Regions from separate parts of the Microbacterium sp. NPDC087868 genome, predicted to be linked through region 2. Evidence: predicted binding sites of a transcription regulator. Region 2 holds the regulator's gene; each other region holds the start of a gene.
What was found. The regulator LexA, encoded in region 2, represses DNA repair genes until DNA is damaged. The targets are predictions, from matches to a motif close to TCGAACANNTGTTCGA.
Positions count from the first base shown of each region.

Region 1 (5,938 bases), 110 kb from region 2:
CCCTCGAACGGCTCGACGATGCGGTCGTGCACCTCCCAGGTCTCGGTGCAGATCTCATCGAGGAACCACCGGTCGTGGGTCACGACCATCAGCGCGCCCGAGTTGGCGGCCCATCGCTTCTTGAGGTGCCCGGCGAGCCACGTGATCGCCTCGACGTCGAGGTGGTTGGTCGGCTCGTCGAGGGCGATGACGTCCCAGTCACCGGCGAGGAGGCGGGCGAGCGAGACGCGGCGGCGCTGACCACCGCTGAGGGAGCCGATCTCGGCATCCCACGGGAGGTCGGTCAGCAGCCCCTCGATCACGTCGCGGGTGCGAGCGTCGCCCGCCCACTCGTACTCGGGGGTGTCGCCCACGACGGCCTGACTGATCGTGAGGTCGTCGGGGAGCGTGTCCGCCTGATCGAGCACACCGATCGTCGTTCCGCCGCGCACCGTGACGCGACCCGAGTTCGGTTCCTTGATGCCCGCGAGCATGCCGAGCAGGCTCGACTTGCCGTCGCCGTTGCGGCCGACGATGCCGATGCGATCCCCCTCCTCGATGCCGAGCGTCACGGAGTCGAAGACGACCCTCGTCGGATATTCGAGGTGCAGGGCCTCGGCCCCCAGAAGATGTGCCATGTCACTGTCCAGGGTAACCGGGTGCGCGGGGGTCGAAGACCTCGGGGAGCGCGGCGACGAACTCGTCGAGGTGGCCGTACCAGGGCGTGTGGGCGGCCCCGGGGATCCGGCGGACATCGATGCCGGCCCCTGCCCATCGGCTCGCGGCATCGTCGGAGACGAAGCGGCTGGGGTCGGCGACGACGGCGATCGATCCGGGTGGCGGCTGCTCGTCGACGTTCGCACCGCACGAGATCGACGCCGACGTTCCGGGGTCGAAGAGCTGGGCGGCGCGTGCTTCCCGCTGCGCAGCGGCGACCGAGTACCCGGGGCGCTCACGTAGCGCCTCGACGGTGCGCGACGCGGCGTCTGCGGCGTACCGAGCTGTGAGGGCCGCGTGGTCAGCACCCCCGGCGAAGCCGAGCGCGGCGTCGACGAACACGGCGAGACCGGGCTCGAGCGCAGGAGCCGCAGCGGCGAGGACGGTCCCGCCGTACGAGTGTCCGAGCGCCGCGGCGGGTGGGCGACGCAGGTGTGTCTGCACGGTGCGCACGACGGATGCCGCGGCGCGCGCGACCGTGAGACCCGGGTCGCGCGGCGAGCGGCCGTGCCCCGGGAGGTCGATCGCGACGACCCGCCAGCCGTTCGCGGCGAGGAGCGGAACGAGATCGTGCCAGCTCTCGGTCGATCCCATCAGTCCGTGCAGCAGGACGATGCTCCCGACATCGTGCTCGCGCGTGCTGTCAGCGGCCTGGTGCGTCGGCAGCGTGATCTCGGCGTGCAGAGGCATCCGTCGAGTCAATCACGGCATCGGGTCGATCACGGCGTCGGGGTCGATCACGGCGTCGGGGTCGATCACGGTGTCGGGTCGATCACGGTGTCGGGTCGATCACGCTGCGTCGCCGGCGGGCGAGCAGCGCGGCCCCTCCCCCGAGGAGCACTGCGGCGCTCGCGGCGAGGGCGATCGGGGCGATGGTCCCGGCGTCCGCTCCCGTGTCGGCCAGGCGGTCGCCCGGAGCGGTCGCTCCGCCGGACGGGGCCGCGACGATCTCGACTGGCGCCCAACCGATGAGGGCGCCGTCGGTGGCGTAGACGGCGACGCGGTGCGCCCCGAGCGCGGCATCCGTCGGAACGATCGCCTGCACGATGCCGGCAGACGAGGCCGCGAGCGTGCCGAGGTGGGTGGGGTCGGAGAAGAGGTAGACGTCGACGGTTGCGCCGGCGAGGTCGGTCCCGAGCGAGAGATCGAAGGGCGCCCCCTGCGCGACGGTGGCCGGTGCGGTGACGGGGCCGCGGTTGTCGTCGGTGAGGTCGTCGGCCGACGGGGAGGCGGGCACCTCCGGGGCGACCGTCACGGTGAGCGTGGCGGGCTCGGTCGCGGACTCGCCCACGGCGTTGGTGAAGACCGCGCGATAGCGGGTGCCGGAGGCGGATGCCGGGGCGGCGTCGATCGAGAGGGTGGGGGCGGCGGCATCCGGGATCGTCACCCAGTCACCGGCATCCGGCAGCTGCGTCTGCCAGATCACCGTGGGTTCGGGGGTTCCCGTCGCCATGGCGGTGAAGGTCGCGGTCGCGCCCTCGGGGATCTCGGCATCCGACGGCTGCGTGACGATCTGCGGGGCGACGTCCTGCTGCTCCGGCAGGGACGTTCCCGGAACGTCGGTGCCCGGCACTGCGTAGATGAATCTCAGGCCGCGGCTGAACGCCGCTCCGATCACCGAGAGGTGGGTCTCGTCGTCGAAGACCGTGGCGCCCAGTTCGAGTCCGTCGTAAGCGCGGGCGGCGAGCGTGTGCGCGAAGCTCGTCATGTCGCTGGTCATCGGGAACCCGGAGGTCGTCTCCTCGAGCTCTCCGACCGAGAGGAAGACGCGCGCGTCGAGCGCGTCGTGGGTCTCGGCGTAGTCGGCCTCCATGTCGAGGATCGTGCGGTCGTCCCACCAGATCGAGGGGCTCGCGATGACGAACCGGTGGAAGAGTCCGTCGTTGTGGAGCAGCGCATAGGTGGCGAAGAGGCCGCCGAAGGAATGGCCCATGAGTGCGCGGTCGGCGGGGTCGGCGCGGAACTCGCTCTCGATCTGTGGGACGAGTTCGGATCTCAGGAAGTCGAGGAATTCGGGAGCACCGCCGGTCGGCACGTCGGCCGTGATCTCGGTCGGGGTGAGATCGAGGGTGCGGCGCACTCCGGAGGCCGCGAAGCCCTGGCCGGGGTCGTCGTACCCGATGCCGACGACCATCGTGCCCGGCGCGTTCAATCGGGCGGTCTCGACCGCCATCCCGAACTCGGCGTTCGCATCGGTGACGTAGAGGACGCGGTGCGGATCGCCGTTCTCGTCGTAGTTCGCCGGGAGGGCGACCGAGATCTTGTAGTCGCGGCCGGCGGCGGAGGTGGTCGTCCACGTCTGGACGTCGCGGATGAACTCGTCGGGGCTTTCGGCCGAGGCGGCGGCGGTGTAGGTGACGGGTGGGGAGGACGACGCGGGCGTGTCGGTCGCGGCGGCGAGCGCCAGGTTCGCGCCCGCCGTGAGTGCGATCGCGGTCGGGATGCCGAGCAGTCGGCGGAGGTCGAATCTCATGTCGTTTTCCCCTTCATCGGATGCCGCTGGATACCGCTGGATGCCGCTGAATACCGCTGGTGGGAAGCCACGGTAGAGGTGGCTGCACTCGTCGGACATGTGAGGTCGGCCCAGAGCTGCGGTGCGGCGCTGTGGGGAACCTCCGGTCCGATTGGCGACGATTATTCGTCTATATGTTCGAATGTCGGTGGCCTGTGGTGGGCTGTTCGCATGACGGAACTGCTCGACGCGACGGACTCCCAGACGGCGATGATCGCCGATCTGGTGGGCTCGGTGCGGGCGGTCGAGGAGACGATCGCTCGGCTGTCAGCCGTGCGCGACGGGATGCTCGCCGTCGCCGCTCGCGTCGCGGTCGACATCGCGCGGCAGGCGGCGCATCCCGATCACGGCGACATGGCCCTGCGGGCGGTGGCGGCGGAGATCGGGGCGGCAGTGCGGGCGAGCGACCGTACGATCGAGCGGCGGATGGACGAGGCATCGTGGGCGGTCGAGCGATTCGCCGAGGTGTGGGCAGCGCAGGGCGCGGGGCGGATCAGCGCCGCCCACGCCCGGGTCATCGTCGACGCGGGCGCACATCTGGACAACCCGGCCGATCGAGCGCGGTATGCGGCGCGAGCGGTGGAGGCGGCGGTGGTCGAGTCGCCGAACAGGCTGCGGCGGGTGGCGCGGCGGATCGCGGAGCAGTACCAGGCCCGCACCGTCACCGAGCGTCACCGCGACGCGCGGGAGTTGCGGCGGGTGTGGGTGAAGGACCTCGACGACGGGATGGCCGAACTCGGGATGCTCGGGCCCGCCGTCCTCGTCCACGGAATCCACGACCGGCTGACGCGCATGGCGCGGACGATCACCGTGGAGAACGGGCGGGCACGGAAGGCGGCGAAGGGGACCGCCCCGGACAGCCACTTCCCCGCCGACACGGACCTCGGCTCCCCCACCGACTCGGACCGCGACTCCGACACCCGCACGACCGATCAGCTGCGCGCCGACCTGCTCGCCGACATCGCACTCACCGGCGCTCCGACCGGGCACGACACCGAGGCGGGACTGCTCGGCGAGATCCGCGCACGGGTAGAGATCACCGTCCCCGTCTTCACCCTCATGGACGACGACCCCGGCGGCCACAACGGCGGTAGCGCCTCCGGCGCACCCCCGGCAGAGCTCGACGGCCACTCCCCCATCGACACCCGCACCGCACGCCTTCTCGCAGGCGACGCGACCGGATGGGAACGGGTGCTCACACACCCGATCACCGGCGCACTCCTCGCCGTTGACCGCTACCGCCCGTCGGATCAGCTCACCCGACACCTCCGGGCTCGCGATCAACGCTGCCGCTTCCCCGGCTGCAACATCGCCGCACGACGATGCGACATCGACCACACCCACGCCGCGTCCGACGGCGGTGAGACCTGCGCCACCAACCTCGCGCACCTCTGCCGACGACACCACATGCTCAAACACCACTCGCTCTGGCGCGTCCAACACCGACGCCCCAGGGAGGACGACGTCGGGCTCCATCTCGAAGGCGGAGGAGCAGATCAGAGCATCAGAACCACCGGCGATCTCGTCTGGACCAGCCCGACCGGAACGATCTACATCGACCGCCCGCCTGAGCAGAACACGGTCAGGTTCACCGACAGCCGGTGATTCGCCCTCCGGCATGATGCCAACGGGCGCGATGTCTTCCGGCACTATGCCGTCGGGCACGATGCCCTAGACGCGATCCCCGCAGACGCGCTGCCCTCAGGCACGACGCCGTCAGACGCGACGCCGTCAGACACGACGCCGTCAGGCACGACGCCGTCAGGCGCGCTGCGCGACCTCGACGACGGTGTCGATTCCGCGAGCGGCGAGAGCGGCGGCATCCTGAGCGGTGCGCGAGGTGACGACGGTCACGGGCTCGCCCTGTTCCCGCAGCTCGTGCCAGCGCTCGAACACCCGCCCGCCGGGGGCGAGGTCGGTGCGCGAGAGCGGAAGGTCATCGGCATCCACGTCGATCACGACGCCCACGGTGCGCGGCATGACCGGAGAGTCACCGGCACCGGCACCGGCACCGGCACCGGCACCGGCAGCATCCGCCCGCGCCTGAGCGACCAGCTCCGCGAACCGCCGACCCAGCGGCTTGACGACGTTCTCGGTGTCGAGCAGTCCGAGCGAGTACTCGAGATCCTTGTAGTCCCCGAGCGAGCGCGACACGTCATGCGAGCACCACCACGTGATGCCGTAGAGGCCCTCGGTAGTCAGCGCCGCCTCGACCGTGCGCGAGGCGAACTCGGGCATCTCGTCGTCGGCGAGATTCATCGACGGTGCACCCACCTCCTGCAGCCACACCTTGCGCTGCGGATCGGTCGCGAACGCCTTCGAGAGCTCGATCATCCACTCGGCGTGGCGAACCGACGGCGACGAGAGGCCGCCGTAGCGCGCCGCGGTGCCGTTGAAGATCCACGAATGCACCGTCGTGACATCACCGAGACGGGACGCGTGCTCGGGCAGGAACGGATGCCCGTCGCGGTACCAGAGGTGGTCGTTCTCGCTGTGCGCGATGAGGTGGCGCGGATCACGATCGCGCGGCGCCCCCAGCAGGCTCTCGAGCCAGTGCGTGATCTGCGCGCTCTCGGCGGGCATCGCGGCGGGGTTGGGCAGCTGGAACTGATTGAGCTCGTTGCCGAGCGTCAGACCGATGAGGTTCGGCTTGTCGCGCACTGCATCGTAGACCGCGGCGACGAGCGCCGCCTGCGCCTGGATCGCCTTCTCGTCGGTGAACATGTTGCC
Region 1 is NZ_JBJDNO010000004.1:385,127-391,064, reverse strand. It holds gene ACI2JZ_RS15795 (ABC-F family ATP-binding cassette domain-containing protein) at 1-617, opposite strand, end outside; gene ACI2JZ_RS15790 (alpha/beta fold hydrolase) at 619-1,386, opposite strand; gene ACI2JZ_RS15785 (alpha/beta hydrolase-fold protein) at 1,469-3,169, opposite strand; gene ACI2JZ_RS15780 (DUF222 domain-containing protein) at 3,380-4,813, shown strand; gene ACI2JZ_RS15775 (glycosyl hydrolase) at 4,970-5,938, opposite strand, start outside.
Region 1: a site for LexA is predicted at 3,335-3,350, ahead of ACI2JZ_RS15780 (DUF222 domain-containing protein). Genes of this name have one in related genera too.

Region 2 (5,938 bases):
CTCTCGGGCGGTGAGCAGCAGCGCGTCGCGATCGCGCGCGCTCTCGTCAATCGCCCGCAGGTGCTTCTCGCCGATGAGCCGACGGGAAACCTCGACCCCGCCACCTCGGTCGACATCATGCAGCTCCTCGCACGTATCAATGCGGGCGGGACGACCGTGCTCATGGCCACACACGAGGCCGGTTTCGTCGATCAGATGAAGCGCCGAGTCATCGAGCTCCGCGACGGCGTGATGGTGCGCGACGAGGTGCACGGCGGTTACGGCGACACCTCCAACATCCCGCGTCTCGTTCCCGAGGAGGTGCGCGGCGCCGCCGCCGCGGCTGCGCTCACGGCGGTGCAGGAGGTGCAGCGCCAGACGTCTGATCTGTCGATCGTGCGGGCCGCACTGACCGAGGAGCTCAGCGCGCAGCGCAAGGCCGCGGCATCCGCTCCGACACCCGCTTCCCCGGCGCCCGTGCCGACTCCCGCCGCCGCGGCAGCCGCTCCGGCTCCGGGCCAGGTCCCCGCCGCGGCTCCCACGGAACACGCCGCCGATGAGGCTGCGCCCGCCGAAGCCGACGCCGCGCCGACGTCTCCCTCCACCGGTCCGCGCACGCATCCGATCGTCCTTCCCGAGGTCGACGTCGCCGAGCTCGGCGTCGCCGACAGACTCGGCCTCTCCAGCGGCGACGACGAGGAAGTGGGTCCGACCTCATGAGAATCGGACTGATCCTCACCGAGGCCCTGCTGGGCCTGCGCCGGAACATCTCGATGGTGATCTCGGTCGTGCTCGTGACGTTCGTGTCGCTCACCTTCGTGGGCGCGGCGATCCTGATGCAGTCGCAGATCGGCGTCATGCGCGGCTACTGGAGCGAACGCGCCCAGGTCGCCGTGTACATGTGCTCGGCGGTGTCGGAGTCCGACACCTGCGTAGACGGGGCTGCGAGCGAAGAGCAGGTCGCCTCGGTGCGCGCCCAGCTCGAGGGCGACGCGCTCGCGCCGCTCATCAGCTCGATGACCTTCGACACGAAGGAAGACACCTACGCCAAGCTCGTCGAGCAGGTGGGCGAGGAGCAGGCGAGCGTGATCACCCCGGACCAGGCGTTCGAGGTCTTCTTCGTGACGATGAAGGATCCGGGGCAGTCCCAGGTGCTCTCCGAAGCCTTCAGCGGTCAGACCGGCGTCGAGCAGGTCAAGGATCAGCTGCAATATCTCGAACCGCTGTTCTCGGCGCTCACGGTCGCGACGTACGTGGCTGTCGGGATCGCGGTGCTCATGCTCATCGCTGCGACGCTGCTCATCGCCACGACCATCCGATTGTCGGCCTACGCGCGGCGCAAGGAGATCGGGATCATGCGCCTGGTGGGCGCGTCGAACCGATTCATCCAGACGCCGTTCGTGCTCGAAGGCGTCTTCGCCGCCCTGCTGGGATCGGCGCTCGCGAGTGCGGCGATTCTCGCGGGCGTGCACTTCGGTGTGAACGGCTACCTGCGGGGACGCGTGCCCTTCATCACGACCTGGATCGGAATGCAGGATGCCGCGTGGGTCGTGCCGGTGCTGATCGGCATCGGCGTCGTGCTCGCCGCACTCTCGGCGGGCTTCGCGATCCGGCGCTGGTTGCGCACCTGACCATCTCGGCCGGGTCGGAAGTGGCTCGGAGGCACGTGACGCAGGTATGCTGAAAGGCTGTTGTGCGAGCGCACGACACGGATCAGGAGAGCATCATGCCCAGGGAACGCGGGGAGAAGGTCATCGCGACCAATCGTCGCGCACGTCACGACTACAACATCGAGAAGTCGTACGAGGCGGGGATGGTGCTCACCGGCACCGAAGTCAAGTCACTGCGCCAGGGGCGTGCGAACCTCTCGGACGGTTACGCGTTCGTCAAGGGCAACGAGGTGTTCCTCGACTCCGTGCACATCCCCGAGTACTCGCAAGGGCACTGGACGAACCATTCGGCCAAGCGCATCCGCAAGCTGCTGCTGCACCGCGAGGAGATCGTGAAGATCGCCCACGCGGTCTCGGCGGGCGGTTACACGCTGATCCCGCTCAAGCTGTACTTCTCCGACGGTCGCGCCAAGGTCGAGATCGCACTCGCCAAGGGCAAGCGCGAGTACGACAAGCGCCAGACGCTCCGTGAGCGTCAGGACACGCGCGAAGCGGAACGCGCGATGCGACTGCGCAACCGCGTCGGCGAATAGCCGCAGGTCACGGCGACGGCGTGAAGCCGAACGCCCGACCCAGGAACGCGAGTTCGCGTTCGAGGGCATCGACGACCGTCTCCGCGCGCCGGAAGCCGTGCCCCTCCCCGGGGTAGAGCACGTACTCGTGATCGACGCCCCGTCGGGCGAGCGCATCGCGGATCGCCTCGGACTGCGACGGAGGCACCACGATGTCATCGGCTCCCTGGAGCAGGAGCACCGGAACGTCGATCCGGTCGGCGTGCGTCAGGGGCGAGCGTTCGATGTACAGCTCCTCGGATGCCGGGAGCGGACCGACGAGGCCGTCGATGTAGTGCTTCTCGAAGTCGTGGGAGTCGGCGACGAGCATCCTCAGGTCGGAGACGCCGTAACGCGAGATGCCCGCCGCGAACGCGCCCCCGCGCACGAGCGCGGAGAGGACCGTCCAACCACCGGCCGAGCCTCCGCGGATCGCGATGCGCGTCGGGTCCGCGAGGCCCGCCGCCGCGAGGCCGTGCGCCGCAGCGATGACGTCGTCGACGTCGACGACGCCCCACTGGCGGTCGAGCCGCTCGCGATAGGCGCGCCCATAGCCGGTCGACCCGCCGTAGTTCACGTCGAGCACCCCGATCCCGCGGCTCGTGTAGAACGCGAGCGCCGCCGAGGTCGCCCCGGTCACATGAGCGGTCGGACCGCCGTGCACCAGCACCAGGTACGGCGGGAGTTCGTCGGCGGATGCCGCAGCACCCGGGTTCGCGGGCGGATACGCGTAGGCGTGCACCGGGCCGTGACGGCCGTCGAAGGTGAGAGCGAGGGGCGGCGGCATCCACGCGGGATCGACGGCCTCGCCTCCGCGGACCGCGACGACGGCACCCGTGTCGAGATCGGCGCACCACACCCCGGAGGTGACGCCCGATCCGTTCCCCGAGAGCAGGACGAGCGAGCCGACGACGTCATCGATGCTCACGTGCCCGTCGCACGGCACCTCGACGCGTCGCTCGGAACCGTCGCCGGAGAGGACGACGATCTCGTCGCGGCCGTTCGTGCGCACGGCCACGAGACGGCCGTCATCGAGGGGCTGGAACCAGCGATTGCCGAGCACCCACAGTCCGTAGCCGGTGTCGGCATCGGCGGAGGTGAGAGGGACCGGCGCGGCCGTGGGCGCGATCCCGTCGACGGTGACACGGTGCACGGCCCAGCGCCCGTCGCGGTCGTCCGCGAAGAGGAGTTCGTTCTCGGATATCCACTCCGGCTGCAGGGCCGCACGCGTGGACACCGAGCCCGTCTCGCCGGAGCGCAGGTCACGCAGACGCAGGTGCGCTTCGTCCCACGGCATCCGCTCGCCCGACCATTCGACCCAGGCCAGTCTCGTGCCGTCGGGGGAGAGGGAGGGATGGGCGTAGAAGGCGCCGCTCTCGGCGTGCACGATGACGGCGGACGGGGACTCCGCGGCAGACCCGTCGGTCGGGATCTCGACGATCGCCCGACGGTGCTCGGTCGAGGTCAGGTCCTCGCGGACGGCGAGAAGGCGGCTGTCCTGCACGCGCAGCCCGCCGTGGGCGGGGCCCGGAGGAGTGAGAGCGACAGGCTCCGTGCCGCGACCGAGCCGGTAGACGCGCTGATCGTCGGCCTGGACGAAGAAGAGGGTGCCATCGGCGTCCGCCGTCCATGCTCCACCGCCGTACTCGTGCACGCGTGATCGGGCGCTCCAGGGAGCGGGGAGCACCTCATGTCCGAGCGATGAGCGCACCGTCATGCGACCGCCCTCTGCGGGCACGGACTCCGCCCACCAGATCTCCTCGCCGACGAATCGTGCTCCGTCGAGGCGCGGGGAGGCCGCGGCGACGGATGCCGGGGTGAAGGGCGAGGACCAGGAACCGTACGGTGACGACATGCTTCGAGCCTATGCGTCGACGCGAGCGCGCCGGGCCCGGGTGTGCGTCAGACCGCGCGGAGGACGGCGACGATCTTTCCGAGGACGACGGCTTCGTCGCCGAGGATCGGTTCGAACGCCGAGTTGCGCGGAAGCAGCCAGGTGTGGCCGTCGCGGCGCCGGAAGGTCTTGACCGTCGCCTCACCGTCGAGCATCGCCGCCACGATCTCACCGTTCTCGGCGGTGTGCTGGGAGCGGACGACGACCCAGTCGCCGTCGCAGATCGCCGCGTCGATCATGGACTCGCCCGAGACCTTGAGCATGAACAGGTCGCCCTTGCCGACGAGCTGTCGCGGCAGGGGGAAGATCTCCTCGACGTGCTGGTCGGCCGTGATCGGGACGCCGGCGGCGATGCGACCGACGAGGGGCACCAGAGCAGCGTCGCCCACGGGAGTGGCGACATCGGCGGGGTTCTCGGTGCTCGTGCCGGGGAGATCGATCAGGACCTCCATCGCACGCGTCTTGCCGGGATCGCGACGCAGGTAGCCGCTGAGCTCGAGCTGGCCGAGCTGGTGGGTCACGCTCGAGAGCGACTTGAGCCCGACGGCGTCGCCGATCTCGCGCATGCTCGGCGGATACCCCTGCTGGGCGATCGACGCCTGGATCACCTCGAGAATGGCCATCTGCTTGGGGCTCAGGCTCTTCCGACGGCGTGTGCGCGGTGCCTCGGGATCGGGGGCGGTGATCTCGCTCATGATGCTCCTTCGGTGCGCGATTCCGGCGTCCTTCTTCGAATGTCGGAGGCCCGTGGTTCGGTGTTGGTATCGAAACCGTATCCGAGAAAAGCGCGGATGTGGAAGATCTGTTCGAGCGTGTCGGTGAAATCGCGAACGTGATTTCGAAGAAAGCTTGACAGATATTCGAATTCGAAGATACCTTCGGAACGTAGCTTCGCACTCGCCCCTCCCGGCCGAGAGGCGGATGCGAACGCTACGCCAACGTGGTCATCGCTCGCGGGTGATGACAGACCTCCGGTTCACCGGAGCAAGGCAGAGGAGAACGACATGAGCAGCATCACCTTCAGCACCGCAGCCGTCCGTCCGGTCCGCCCGGCGACGCGTCTCCGGCTGACGGCGCGCGGTCGTCGTGTGCTGCTCGCTCTGGCCGCGCTTCCGCTCGCATTCGGCATCGCCTTCGCCGCGCTCAGCGGCGGCAGCGCGCTGGCGACCGGCGAGGGGGCCGGCACGGTGACGTTCGAGACGGTCACCGTGATGCCCGGCGACACGCTGTGGTCGATCGCGGCCGAGGTCTCGCCCGAGTCCGACCCGCGAGAGGTGATCGGCGAGATCACTCGTCTCAACATGCTGCAGGGCGGCGTGCTGCAGATCGGCCAGGAGCTGTCGATCCCCGCGGAGTACGCGAGCTGACTCGTCCGGCCGTCGTCCCCACCGCAAAAGGTCGTCCCCACCGCAAAAGGCGGTAACGCGGAGAACGGCCTCGGCCGTGCGGCCTAGCATGGAGTGGTGACTTCTTCGCTCGATGATCTCCCTCTCCGCGACGATCTCCGAGGGCTCACCCCGTATGGGGCACCTCAGGCGCCGCTCCCGATCGCTCTGAACGTCAACGAGAACACGCATCCCGTACCGGATGCCGTGGCGAGCGACATCCTCGACGACATCGCGGTCGCGCTCCGCGACGTGAATCGCTACCCCGACCGCGAGTTCACGGCTCTCCGTGAGGGCTTCGCGCAGTACCTCGGTCACGGCCTCGACGCCTCGCAGATCTGGGCGGGCAACGGCTCGAACGAGGTGCTCCAGCACATCCTCCAGGCTTTCGCCGGCCCGGGGCGGTCGGTCTTCGGCTTCGCGCCGACGTACTCGATGTACCCCCTGCTGGCCCAGGGG
Region 2 is NZ_JBJDNO010000004.1:498,329-504,266, forward strand. It holds gene ftsE (cell division ATP-binding protein FtsE) at 1-699, shown strand, start outside; gene ftsX (permease-like cell division protein FtsX) at 696-1,610, shown strand; gene smpB (SsrA-binding protein SmpB) at 1,706-2,182, shown strand; gene ACI2JZ_RS16345 (S9 family peptidase) at 2,190-4,055, opposite strand; gene lexA (transcriptional repressor LexA) at 4,103-4,789, opposite strand; gene ACI2JZ_RS16355 (LysM peptidoglycan-binding domain-containing protein) at 5,099-5,461, shown strand; gene ACI2JZ_RS16360 (histidinol-phosphate transaminase) at 5,558-5,938, shown strand, end outside.

Region 3 (5,938 bases), on a different contig from region 2:
AGACGAGAACCTCGACGGACCGACCGACCTGCTTCTGGTTCTCTTCGAGCGAGATCCGCTCCTGCAACGCGAGCAGGCGGTCGTAGCGCTCCTGCACGACGGCCTTGGGAACCTGATCCTCCATCGTCGCGGCAGGGGTGCCCTCCCGGATCGAGTACTGGAACGTGAAGGCGCTGGAGAACCGGGAGAGCTCGACGACGCGCATCGTGTCTTCGAAATCCTCGTCGGTCTCGCCGGGGAAACCGACGATGATGTCGGTCGTGATGGCCGCGTCGGGCATCCGATCGCGCACCCGATCGAGGATGCCGAGGAACTTCTCACTGCGGTAGGAGCGGCGCATGGCTTTGAGGATGCGGTCGCTGCCGGACTGCAACGGCATGTGCAGCTGCGGCATCACGTTGGGCGTCTCGGCCATCGCATCGATCACATCGTCGGTGAACGCGGCGGGATGCGGGCTGGTGAAGCGGATGCGCTCGAGCCCTTCGATCTCGCCGGCAGCACGCAGCAGCTTGCTGAACGCCTGACGATCACCGAACTCGACCCCGTAGGAGTTGACGTTCTGTCCGAGGAGGGTGACCTCGATCGCTCCGTCCTCGACGAGCAGTCGGATCTCGTTGAGGATGTCGCCGGGACGCCGGTCCTTCTCCTTGCCGCGCAGGCTCGGCACGATGCAGAAGGTGCAGGTGTTGTTGCAGCCCACCGAGATCGACACCCAGCCGCTGTGCGCGGCGTCGCGCTTGGTGGGGAGCGTGGAGGGGAACACTTCGAGCGACTCGAGGATCTCGAGTTCGGCATCGCCGTTGTGGCGTGCGCGCTCGAGGAGACGCGGCAGCGAACCCATGTTGTGCGTGCCGAAGACGACATCGACCCACGGAGCCTTGTCGAGCACGGTCTGCTTGTCCATCTGCGCGAGACATCCGCCGACCGCGATCTGCATTCCGTCCTTGCGGCGCTTGACGCCTGCGAGCTGGCCGAGTGTTCCGTAGAGCTTCCCCGCCGCGTTGTCGCGCACCGCGCAGGTGTTGATGATGACGACATCGGCTTCGTCACCGGCCGCGGCGCGAACGTAGCCTGCACTCTCCAGTGAGCCGGAGAGACGCTCGGAATCGTGCACGTTCATCTGGCAGCCGAACGTGCGTACTTCGTAGGATCTCTGACGACCGTCGGCGTCGACGGCTGCCGACGACGAGGTGATGATCGTCGGTTCACTGCGCGGAGTAGTCATGATCTCTCCATTGTACGAGCGGGAGACGGCTCCTCCGGGCTGACGCGTCAGTCCGACTCGACGAAGCGCACGCCAGAGCTCTTCGTCCCGAACGATGCCTCGTTCAACGCCGTCTTCGCCGCGTTCGTCGCGACGGATCCGCCGTACCCACGACGAGCGAGCTGTCCGAGCAGACGCCGGAGAGCGGTGTCGTGGTCGAGGCGGCTGAGCGAGCGGGCCTTGGTGCGAGCGAACTCCAGCGCGCGCTCCGCGTCGTCGTCCGGCAGTTCGTCGAGCGCTGCGGCGATCACGTCGCGCGGGATCCCGCGCTGCGAGAGCGAGCGGGAGATGGCGACGCGACCCTGGCCCTTGCGATCGACCCCCGCGGCCACGAGCATCTGCGCGAGCTCGTGATCATCGAGGTACCGGCGCCGGAGGAAGTCGTCGATGACGTCGTCGATCTGTGTGCCATCGAGCCCGTGAGTCCTCAAGACCTGCCGGGCCTCGGAGACCGACAGCGATCGAGTACGGAGCTTGCGCACCAGACTCTCTTCGGCCGCTTTTCGAACCTCGACCGGGTCCAGCGCATCGTCGCCGGGAATTCGGTCGTCGACGAACGACACGAGTGAGACGGAAGCGGATACTGGAGCGGGTGGCTCCACCGCTGTATCGGGAGTCTTCGCGGTCGCGGTCGGCGGGGTGACGCCCCGCGCTCCGAAAAGAGGGATGACGGGGGCGATCCGCCCGATGTCCTGATGCGGACCGCCCCCGTTCTCACCGTTCATGATCAGGCCGGGCGACGCTCGGCGAGCTCATCTGCCGGAGCCGCGGGAGCAGCCGCGCCACCAATGCCGAGCTTCTGCAGGATCTGCGTCTCGATGGCGAGTGCCACGTCGGTGTTGTTCAGCAGGAACGTACGGGCGTTCTCCTTGCCCTGGCCGAGCTGGTCACCGTCGTAGGTGTACCACGACCCCGACTTCTTGACGATTCCGTGCTCGACACCGAAGTCGATCAGGCTACCCTCGCGCGAGATGCCCACTCCGTAGAGGATGTCGAACTCCGCCTGCTTGAAGGGCGGGGCCATCTTGTTCTTGACGACCTTCACGCGGGTACGGTTACCCACCGCGTCGGTGCCGTCCTTCAGGGTCTCGATACGACGGATATCGAGGCGAACCGATGCATAGAACTTGAGCGCCTTACCACCGGCGGTCGTTTCGGGAGAGCCGAAGAACACACCGATCTTCTCGCGCAGCTGGTTGATGAAGATCATCGTGGTGTTGGTCTGGTTAAGACCACCGGTGAGCTTGCGAAGCGCCTGCGACATCAGTCGCGCCTGCAGACCCACGTGCGAGTCGCCCATCTCACCTTCGATCTCGGCGCGGGGCACGAGCGCTGCCACGGAGTCGATGACGATCAGATCGATGGCACCGGAGCGCACGAGCATGTCGGCGATCTCGAGCGCCTGCTCACCCGTGTCGGGCTGCGAGACGAGCAGGGCGTCGATGTCGACGCCGAGCTTGGCGGCGTAATCGGGGTCGAGCGCGTGCTCGGCATCGATGAACGCCGCGATACCACCGGCGCGCTGGGCGTTGGCGATCGCGTGCAGCGTGAGCGTGGTCTTACCCGAGGACTCCGGGCCGTAGATCTCGACGATGCGGCCACGCGGGAGGCCTCCGACGCCGAGAGCGACGTCGAGGGCGATGGAGCCGGTGGGGATGACTGCGACGGGTGCGCGCTCGTCGCTGCCCAGCCGCATGACCGAGCCCTTTCCGAACTGGCGGTCGATCTGGGCGAGTGCGGTCTCGAGGGACTTCTCGCGGTCGGCGGGAGATGGCATGTCGTGCTCCTTCTGCTTCGCGTGGTGCCGCCTGTAGGCTGTCGCGGCGCTTCCGGCTGGAAGCAACTCTCCGACAAGGCGTATGGCTCGGTGGCCATGTCTTCACCGTACGAGGAGCCTCCGACATTGCGTCGTCGAGTCACACGAACAGTGGAGAACACGAACGTCTGAACCACTGTGCAGAAGACTACGCCCGCTTCGAACGAATATTCGACGACACGCCGCATCCCGGCATCCGATCTCGACATCGATCGAACGCATGCGCGAACTCAGCGCCGACGCGGCTCCAGCCGGCCGGCACCGTGCCGTCGGTTCTCGGGCACTTCCATCTCGTCGCAGAGCGCGAACCAGATCTCTCGCGGGGGTATCCCCGCAGCCAGAGCCTCTTTCGCCGTGCGACCGGCGAGCGGGGTCAGCACCAGATCGTTCAACACCGACGACGTGCGGCCGGGGAACTCGTCCTCGACGGCACGCAGGAACTCACTTCGACGCATCGCGCAACGACGGGGTGCGTGGGATCAGTGGAGCGAGAGCTCGGGCTCGATCGAGGCGACCAGATCGTCGGGAACGACGTCGGGGAACACCTGGATGCCCTCGAGCACGGAGATGCGATCTCCGACCTCGCGCATGATGGTGGAGATGGGGACGTCGAGCGCATCGGCGACGGAGGCGAGGATCTCGCTCGACGCTTCCTTCTGACCGCGCTCCACTTCGCTCAGATAGCCGAGCGCCACGGAAGCCTTGCTCGCGACCTGCCGAAGGGTGCGCCCCTTCTGCAGACGGAAGTCCCTCAGCACATCGCCGATTTCCTGTCGTACAAGAATCATCGGAACCTCCTCCCCAATCGGTTTCTCGGAGTCTCCCCCGAAGTGATGGCCAGTATAACCTCGCCGACCTTCATAAAATCTACAACTGCACTCTGTGGTTTGAGTGTGAGCACGAAATCAATAACCTCGTCGCGACGGCGACTATTCCCGGCACAGCTCTCGGAGCATCTCGAGGGCGGCTCGAACGGACGCCGACCGAATCCGATTCCGGTCACCGGGGAAGAGGAACGATTGCGCCTCGATGCGCTCCGGCGTGGCGACGGCGATGTGCACGGTTCCGACCGGTTGCCCGTCGGGCGAGACGGGGCCGGCGATTCCCGTCGTCGCGACGCCGACCGCCGCGTCGATGCCGTCCACGCTCACGGCGTGCCGGACACCACGTGCCATCTGCCGCGCGACCTCAACATGCACCGGGCCCTCGCGATCGAGAAGCGGCTCGTCCACGCCGAGCAGCGTGTGCTTGACCGGCGTCGCGTACGCCACCACTCCGCCGAGGACCACGGAGGACGCACCCGGCACGCCGACGAGTTCGGCGATCACCGCCCCGCCCGTGAGCGATTCCGCCACGCCGAGTGTCCAGCCGCGACGCCCGAGCGTCTCGATCACGGATGCCGCGAGATCGGTCATCGACTCCGACGCGCCCCGCGCACCTGGGCGACGACGTAGTCGATCCCGCTCCAGATGGTCAGCACCAGCACCACGAGCATGAGCACGAAGGTGATGAGGGTCCAGGCGGGAAGGCCGATCACCACGTGCAGAGGCATCAGCGCCCAGGCGAGAGCGACACCCTGTACAGCGGTCTTGACCTTGCCCATCCATGCCGCGGCGACGACGTGCTCGTTGACGATCATCAGGCGATGGATCGTGATGCCCCACTCGCGAACGAGGATGATCGCGACGATCCACCAGGACACCTCGCCGAGGATCGCGAGTCCGATGAAACCCGCGCCCGTCAACAGCTTGTCGGCGATCGGATCCCAGAGCTTGCCGAAATCGCTGACGATCTCGTAGCGGCGGGCGAGGTAGCCGTCGACCCAGTCGGTCGAGATGGCGAAGATGAACAGGATGGCCGCAGTCCAGCGCAGCGCGAGATCGGGAACCCCGTAGGTACCCCCGAGCAGGAGCAGTACGAAGAACACCACCGCGAGCGGGATGCGCGCGATGGTGATCGCGTTGGGCAGCTGCCGAGGAATCGCCATCAGTCGCGTCCCGTCAGGCCCCAGGCGTCTTCATCGCCCTCGGCCTCGACGACGGGAAGACCCTCGAACTGCGCGTCGAGAGGATCGGAGGCCATCGCCGCCGCCGGTGCCGGGGCGGGAGCCGCCGGCGCCGCGTTGGGCGTCGCGGGAACGTCCTCACCGCGCAGCTTCGCCATCACTCCCCCGAGCTGCTCCGCCGTGACGAGCACGTCACGAGCCTTGGAACCCTCGGACGGGCCGACGATCTCGCGCGACTCGAGCAGATCCATCAGGCGTCCGGCCTTGGCGAAGCCGACGCGGAGCTTGCGCTGCAGCATCGAGGTCGAACCGAACTGCGAGGAGACGACCAGCTCGGCGGCGGCCAACAGCAGCTCGAGGTCGTCGCCGATGTCTTCGTCGACCTCCTTCTTGCGCGGCTCCAGTGCCTCCTGGACGTCGTTGCGGTACTCGGGCCGTGCCTGACGCGTCACATGCTTGACGACGGCGTCGATCTCCTTCTCATCGACCCACGCTCCCTGCAGACGGAACGGCTTCGAGGACCCCATCGGCGAGAACAGCGCGTCACCCTGACCGATGAGCTTGTCGGCACCGGGGCTGTCGAGGATGACGCGGCTGTCGGTGACGCTCGTCACCGCGAACGCGAGGCGCGACGGCACGTTGGCCTTGATCAGACCGGTCACGACGTCGACGCTCGGGCGCTGGGTCGCGAGCACCAGGTGGATACCGGATGCGCGCGCGAGCTGGGTGATGCGCACGATCGAGTCCTCGACGTCGCGCGGGGCGACCATCATGAGGTCGGCGAGCTCATCGACCACGACGAGGAGGTACGGATACGGCTTGAGCACGCGCTCGCTGCCGACGGGTACCTCGA
Region 3 is NZ_JBJDNO010000001.1:699,197-705,134, forward strand. It holds gene miaB (tRNA (N6-isopentenyl adenosine(37)-C2)-methylthiotransferase MiaB) at 1-1,225, opposite strand, end outside; gene ACI2JZ_RS03540 (regulatory protein RecX) at 1,273-1,827, opposite strand; gene recA (recombinase RecA) at 1,992-3,041, opposite strand; gene ACI2JZ_RS03550 (DUF3046 domain-containing protein) at 3,311-3,535, opposite strand; gene ACI2JZ_RS03555 (helix-turn-helix domain-containing protein) at 3,560-3,868, opposite strand; gene ACI2JZ_RS03560 (CinA family protein) at 4,010-4,495, opposite strand; gene pgsA (CDP-diacylglycerol--glycerol-3-phosphate 3-phosphatidyltransferase) at 4,492-5,067, opposite strand; gene ACI2JZ_RS03570 (DNA translocase FtsK) at 5,067-5,938, opposite strand, start outside.
Region 3: a site for LexA is predicted at 3,240-3,255, ahead of recA (recombinase RecA). Genes of this name have one in related genera too.